DNA from 2 places in the Paenibacillus sp. FSL R7-0297 genome. Region 2 is predicted to be linked to the other one. Evidence: predicted binding sites of a transcription regulator. Region 2 holds the regulator's gene; the other holds the start of a gene.
What was found. The regulator Rex, encoded in region 2, represses fermentation and respiration genes when NADH is low (regulators of the CRP and FNR family bind a similar motif). The targets are predictions, from matches to a motif close to TTGTGAAATATTTCACAA.
Positions count from the first base shown of each region.

Region 1: the regulator Rex is predicted to act here: its motif matches at 1,534-1,551, upstream of qoxA (cytochrome aa3 quinol oxidase subunit II).

Region 1 covers NZ_JBBPAQ010000001.1:7,567,353-7,570,772, forward strand. The annotation lists gene MKZ24_RS32825 (polysaccharide deacetylase) at 178-1,317, opposite strand; gene qoxA (cytochrome aa3 quinol oxidase subunit II) at 1,822-2,838, shown strand; gene qoxB (cytochrome aa3 quinol oxidase subunit I) at 2,882-3,420, shown strand, end outside.
Region 2 covers NZ_JBBPAQ010000001.1:3,850,514-3,853,933, forward strand. The annotation lists gene dinG (ATP-dependent DNA helicase DinG) at 1-993, shown strand, start outside; gene MKZ24_RS16900 (redox-sensing transcriptional repressor Rex) at 1,224-1,877, shown strand; gene MKZ24_RS16905 (amidohydrolase) at 1,864-3,165, shown strand; gene MKZ24_RS16910 (cell wall elongation regulator TseB-like domain-containing protein) at 3,192-3,420, shown strand, end outside.

The DNA of each region.
Region 1 (3,420 bases), 3.7 Mb from region 2:
CGCCATCGTTACTCTCGTGCTAACACATCTCTACCCGCTGATTCAGCCGGTGCAAACCTGCATTGTTGTACTTTACTTCTCACAAAGGTTTGTCCAAATTTCCCGGTACAAGCCGCAAAAAAGAGCAAGCCGGCGGAAACTCCCGCAGCTTGCTCTTTTGCATTCAAACCCTTCGGATCACCGTTTATCCTTCCAGAAATTCACCGGCTCCATATCTTTCGTAATGACTTGGAAGGTGTAGCCTTCCTTCTTAAGCGCTTCTAGCAGACGCGGCAGCACCTTGAGGGTGGCCTTCTGATCATGCATTAGAATAACCGGATTCGTCTTCGACTTCTTCAGCGTGCGAACCTGCCCCATTACTGTATTGTAGATCTTGTCACTGTCCTCTTTATATCTCCAGTCATTCGAGTCCACATTCCAGTCCCAGAGATGATAGCCTTGTCCAAGCACCTTATCCCGGAAAGACTTGGTGAAATAGGGCTTGCTGCCATAAGGCGGCCGGATTAGCGATGTAGTAGCGCCCGTCAGTTTCTTGAGGACAGCATTGTCACCCGACATTTCCGCAAGCGCCGCAGCCGGGGAAGCATAGAATTTCTCCTTACGGTGTGTCATGCCATGAAGCCCCAGGCCGTAGTCTTCCTTCACAATCCGCTTCACTTGGTTAGGATATTTGCTCATGTTATTTCCCAGCATGAAGAAGGTTGCCTGCACCTCATACTTACTTAAGATATCCAGCAGCTGGGAAGTCGTCGCCGACGGCCCATCATCAAAAGTAAGATATACGGTTTGTCCCGGCTTGCCGGGTTCAGCAGATGGTTCAGGCTCCGCCGGGGCTGTCTCCACAGGTTTCAGTTCAGCTGCATACTTGGTGACATAGGCTTCATCTGTAAGTCCCGCTGAGCCGTCCTTCACCCGGAGCAAATATTTATCCCCCGCAAAGGATATGATATACCCAAGATACCCGCTTACTTTCAGCGGAACCATAAGTTTACCGTCCTGCAAAAAAGTGCTCACAGGCACCACTGTACCATCTTTGAGCACAGCGCCGGCATCGCCCTGCAAAGTCAGCGACCCGGAGCCGCCCGACACCAGAACTCCGTCGGTTAGACCGGTAAGCGTCCATTTTAATTCATCGGCCAGAGCACGCAGCGGGACATAATAAGTGCCTTTTACAGACACGGCTTCTATACCGCTCAATTTATCGTTGATCCCGAGCTTCAGTACATTAGTCTTACCTTCAGCGTTAGCAGGGATCTGTACAAGAACCGTAACCAGGAATAAAGAGAGGAATAACAGCATTATTTTTTTAATAGGCACAGCAGCAATCTCCAATCTATGTATATTTGTCTATTACTTTATCACACATAGATATAACGTAATTTGAGAGATTGTAACCGCAAGCTAAAATATTGTCACCCTTTTTGCAATGATAAAATGAATATTCAGCTTTTTTTCTGAAATACGACAATTCTCATCGAATGCTGTCACAGCAGGCCATAAGCGGTTCACTCACGTGTTTTTGACCCAAAATAATTGTGACAATATTAATAACAAATATGCAATCTTGAACAAAGTTTGAACAACCTTAAAATTAGCTTAAACTGCGCCGCTACAGTGATCTTTATCATACCCTTAAGTAGTTGTAACAATTTGATCACACATATTTAACTTGTTCGCCATTTTTAAGGACTTTTTTATCTATTTATACAAAATATGTATTTTGCATTATGGGTAAGTAATTCTTACTATAGATACAGGTTAAGTAGTACGCCCGTTTAATGAACGGCGAATGAAAAGTAGTATTGAAGGAAGGAGTTCTATATGAAAAAAAAGGGACCGTTATACGCTTTGTTTCTAAGCCTGATCCTTCTCCTGCCGGGATGCAGCTCGATCGCTGTTCTGAACCCGAAGGGGCCGTCTGCAAGGACGTTATCGGATACCATCATTCTCTCCATTGTTGTAATGCTTGGTGTTCTGGCAGTTGTCTACATCTTATATATCTTTGTACTGGTTAAGTACCGGGCGAAGAAGAGTAACGAGGGTTACATTCCTGAACACGAGGAGGGCAACAAGGTACTTGAAGCGATCTGGATTATTATCCCGATCATTATCGTCGCCTTCCTGTCAGTTGTAACCGTCAAGACAACTACCGAAGTCGAGAACGTGGCCGCGGACTATAAAGATCAGACACCGCTGGTCATTTACGCTTCATCCTCCAACTGGAAATGGCATTTCAGCTATCCGGAGGAAGGCATTGAAACGGTTAACTACGTGAATATGCCTGTGCATCGTGCAGTTGAATTCAGAATGTACTCATTCGGCACCATTACCAGCCTATGGATTCCACAGCTTGCCGGACAAAAGTACGCCATGAGTGACATGCTCACCACGCTTCACCTGTCAGCTGATACCGAAGGCTCTTATATTGGAAAGAATGCCAACTTCAGCGGTAAAGGCTTTGCCCACATGGAATTTGAAGCGCTTGTTATGAGCAGCAAGGATTACGACGAATGGGTGAATGACGTCAAGGAAACCGCGCCAGAGCTTACAGAGGATGAATTCAAAGGCCTGCTCGCCACGGACTTCCTCGGACGTAAAACCTATTCCTCGACCCACTTAGAGTTCAGTCCTCCCCCTGGAGACCACAGTGAACACATGAGTGGTAACGGAAGTGAAATGGACATGGACAACGGCAGTGAGGAGCATCAGGATAACAAAGAAATCCATCCTTCTCCTGTGCCGTCCAGCGGAACCGAATTTGACAGCGAACCTGATCCGGAAGTCGAACAGCCGCTGCCAAGCTCACCCGTAGATGCCGAGACTCATGAAGGCAACTAGCTCTGCAAGAGCTTAACGTAACACACTGAAAGGAGCCACCCTAATGGATTTAGACAAATTTAAGGTTCACGGCGAACCCTTGATATACGGAGCCATGGTCAGCATCGCACTTGCCACCATCGGGATTCTCGTCGGGCTTACCTATTTCAAGAAATGGGGATACCTCTGGCGTGAATGGCTTACTACTGTAGATCACAAAAAAATCGGTGTCATGTATATCCTCGCGGCGCTGCTCATGCTGTTCCGCGGCGGTGTGGACGCGATGATGATGCGTCTGCAGACGGCCGCGCCGGAAATGAAATTCCTCGATGCGCAGCATTACAATGAGGTATTTACCACGCATGGTCTAATCATGATCCTGTTCATGGCCATGCCGTTCATCATCGGTCTGATGAATGTGATCATACCGCTGCAGATCGGCGCGCGTGACGTCGCGTTCCCGCGGCTTAACGCCGTCAGCTTCTGGCTCTTCTTCATGGGGGCCATGCTGCTGAACATTTCCTTCGTTATCGGCGGATCGCCGGATGCCGGATGGTCAGCCTACTTCCCGCTGGCGAGTCTTGAATTCAGCCCGACAGTCGG
Region 2 (3,420 bases):
ACGGATATCGGCGGGTTGTTCAAGGACCTGGCCTCCATCCGGGAGCAGATCCGTTTCTTTATGGGACTGAATGACGAGAATATCGTGTACTGGCTGGAGGGGAGCGGCAATTACCGCGGCAAGTCGCTGCAGATGTATGCCGTTCCGGTGGATGTGAGCACTCAGCTCAGGGAACTGTTCTTCGATAAGAAGAAGAGTATCATCCTGACATCGGCTACCTTGTCTGTGGATAAGTCATTCCAGTTCATGATCGATAATCTCGGTCTTGGTGAGGCTGCAGAGCAGGGACGTCTACAGACAGCTCTGCTTCCGTCACCGTTCAAATACCGTGAGCAGGCACTGCTTGTCATTCCACGTGACTTCCCTAGTGTCAAGGGAAGCATTGGGGATGCCCGCTTTGTGGACACACTGGTTCATTCTCTGGCAGAAACTGCTGTGGCTACCCGCGGGCGGATGCTGGTGCTGTTCACCTCCTACAAGATGCTGCGCCAGGTCTATGATCCGCTCAAAGAAGCCCTGACTTCGCAGGATATCGCTGTGCTTGGACAAGGCGTAGAAGGCGGTAGCCGGAGCAAGCTGATCCGTCGGTTCCAGGACAGCTCGGCGTCAGTCTTACTGGGGACGAGCAGCTTCTGGGAAGGTGTAGACATTCCCGGGGATGCTTTGACCTGTCTGGCTATTGTCAGACTGCCGTTCCAGCCGCCCAATCATCCGCTGGCTGAAGCGAAGTCTGAGCTGCTTCAGGCACAGAAGAAGAATCCGTTCATGAAGCTGTCCGTCCCGCAGGCCGTAATCCGCTTCAAGCAAGGCTTCGGGCGGTTGGTACGCACCGCGCAGGACCGCGGAATCGTTATTGTATATGATACCAGGGTAATCGAATCTTATTATGGGAAGTATTTCCTGTATTCGCTGCCCGGACCCAAGATGGAGCATATGCTGACGGATCAGATCGTTCCGCGGATTGCAGAATGGCTTGAAGATGGCGGGGTTTAATAATCCGTCGGCGGCTGATATTATGTATAAGTAATTATTGTTCTGAAGTCCCGCGCTCCACGGCTCCTGCCTAAACGGGCAGGCCTGGAGCACGGTTCCTATAATCGGCTTAACAGCAGTGAAGCTTGATCAAGCAGCATATGCTTTCAAAACAAGCGTATGCTTACGAAGCAAGTTTTGCGAAGTCATTCAAGAAGTATATGCTATCAAAACTTTTAGGAGGAGAAAACATGAAATCGGATAAAATATCGGAGGCCGTCGTTCGCAGACTCCCAGTGTACCTGCGTTTCCTGAACGATCTCCAAAAACGTGAAATCTCAACAGTTTCTTCTCAGGAGCTGGGACAGAAGCTTGATCTCAACCCCGCCCAGATCCGCAAGGACCTGGCTTATTTTGGTGATTTTGGCAGAAAGGGCATTGGTTATGATGTCTCTTATCTGATTGAGAAGATCCGGCATATTCTGAAGCTGGACCAGCAGATTAATGTAGCTCTGGTAGGTGCAGGTAATCTCGGCCACGCCTTGTCGAATTACAATGCCTACTTGAAGGATACGATGAAGATTACAGCTGTATTTGATGCTTATGAGCCTAAGGTAGGCCAGCAGATCAACTCGTTGACTGTCCAGCCGATGAGTGAGCTGGGGGATACCATCCGTGCACAGGGCATCCGCATTGGGATTATTACCGTTCCGGACAGTGAAGCACAGAACGTTGCTGACATTCTGGTGGATTCGGGTATTGAGGCGATCCTGAATTTTGCTCCTGTAATTCTTAAGACTCCATCCAATATCCGGATTCATGCCGCCGATTTCACTACGGATTTGCAGAGTCTGGCTTATTATTTGCATGACGGAAAGGACGAAGCTGAAGATGAGCAGCAATAAAACCATTATTAAAGACGGCCGTTTTCTGGTTCCTGGCAGCGATAAGCCGGTGCTGAGCGGTTATATGACCATCGAAAATGATCTGATTACTTACATAGGTGAAGCGAAGCCTGTAATTGAAGAGGATGCCGAGGTTATTGACGGTAGCCGGCTGCTGTTCATGCCGGGTCTCGTCAACACCCACGGCCATGCGGCGATGTCGCTGCTGCGCGGCTACGGCGATGATATGGTGCTGCAGGCTTGGCTGCAGGAAAAAATGTGGCCGATGGAAGAGAAATTCACCGGTGAAGATGTATACTGGGGCACCTCACTATCCGTTCTTGAGATGCTGAAGGGCGGCACTACGACCTTCCTCGATATGTATGATCATATGGACCGGGTTGCTGAGGTTACGGAGCAGTCAGGCATCCGTGCAGTACTTATGCGCGGTGTTATTGGCCTGTGTCCGGAAGAGGTGCAGAACCACAAGCTGGCGGAGGCGATTGCTTTTGCCCGGAACTGGCATGGCAAGGCTGACGGCAGAATTACTGCAATGCTCTCGCCCCATGCGCCTTACACCTGTCCTCCGCAGTTTTTCATGAAGTTTGTTCAGGCGGCACATGATCTTGATCTGCCGATGCACACGCATATGTCCGAAACGCGCCATGAAGTGGAGCAGAATGTGGCCGATTACGGCCTGCGACCGGTCGCGCATCTGGAGAAGCTGGGAATGTTCACCCGGCCGTCCCTGATCGCCCACGGTGTTCATCTGAACGATGAAGAGATTGAGATTCTGGCCCGCCATAATGTTGGCGTATCTCATAATCCCGGCAGCAACCTTAAGCTGGCCAGCGGAGTAGCCCGTGTTCCTGAGCTGCTTAGAGCAGGAGTTAAGGTCTCCCTGGGTACGGACGGCGCGGCAAGCAACAACAATCTGGATATGTTTGAGGAAATGCGGCTGGCCGCGCTGATTCATAAAGGCGTAAGCGGTGATCCAACGGCAGTACCTGCTCCTGAGGCGCTGCTCATGGCGACAGAATATGGTGCACATTCGATTTTCCTGAACCAGGTAGGCCGGCTTGCAGCAGGGATGAAGGCTGACTTCATTGCGATTGATATTGATCAGCCGCATTTGCTGCCGCATACCGACCTCTTGTCCCATGCCGTGTATTCGGCTAGTGCCAAGGATGTGGAACATGTCTGGGTCAACGGTAAACAGATTGTGAAGCACGGACAATGTCTGACACTAGATGAAGAGGCTATCCGCCGCAAAGCGCAGGAAACGTTCGAAGGACTGCTGAAACGGTAATTTAGGTTATTTGGAAAGGAAGCTGCATGTTGAAGAAGAGGAGAAAATGGCTTCCGCTGGGGATTTCCCTGGTTCTGCTCCTTCTGTTCGGACTAAGCCAGTTTTATGCCTACATTATGAAGGATCAGTGGAACGAGCGGAGTGAAGCCAAAGAGATTGCCAGAGCACGGGCTGGCTTAACTGAGGTATCCAAAGCACAGAAATCCGTCTGGGATGAAAATGCGATTTACTGGGTGCTTACCGGAAAAAATGATG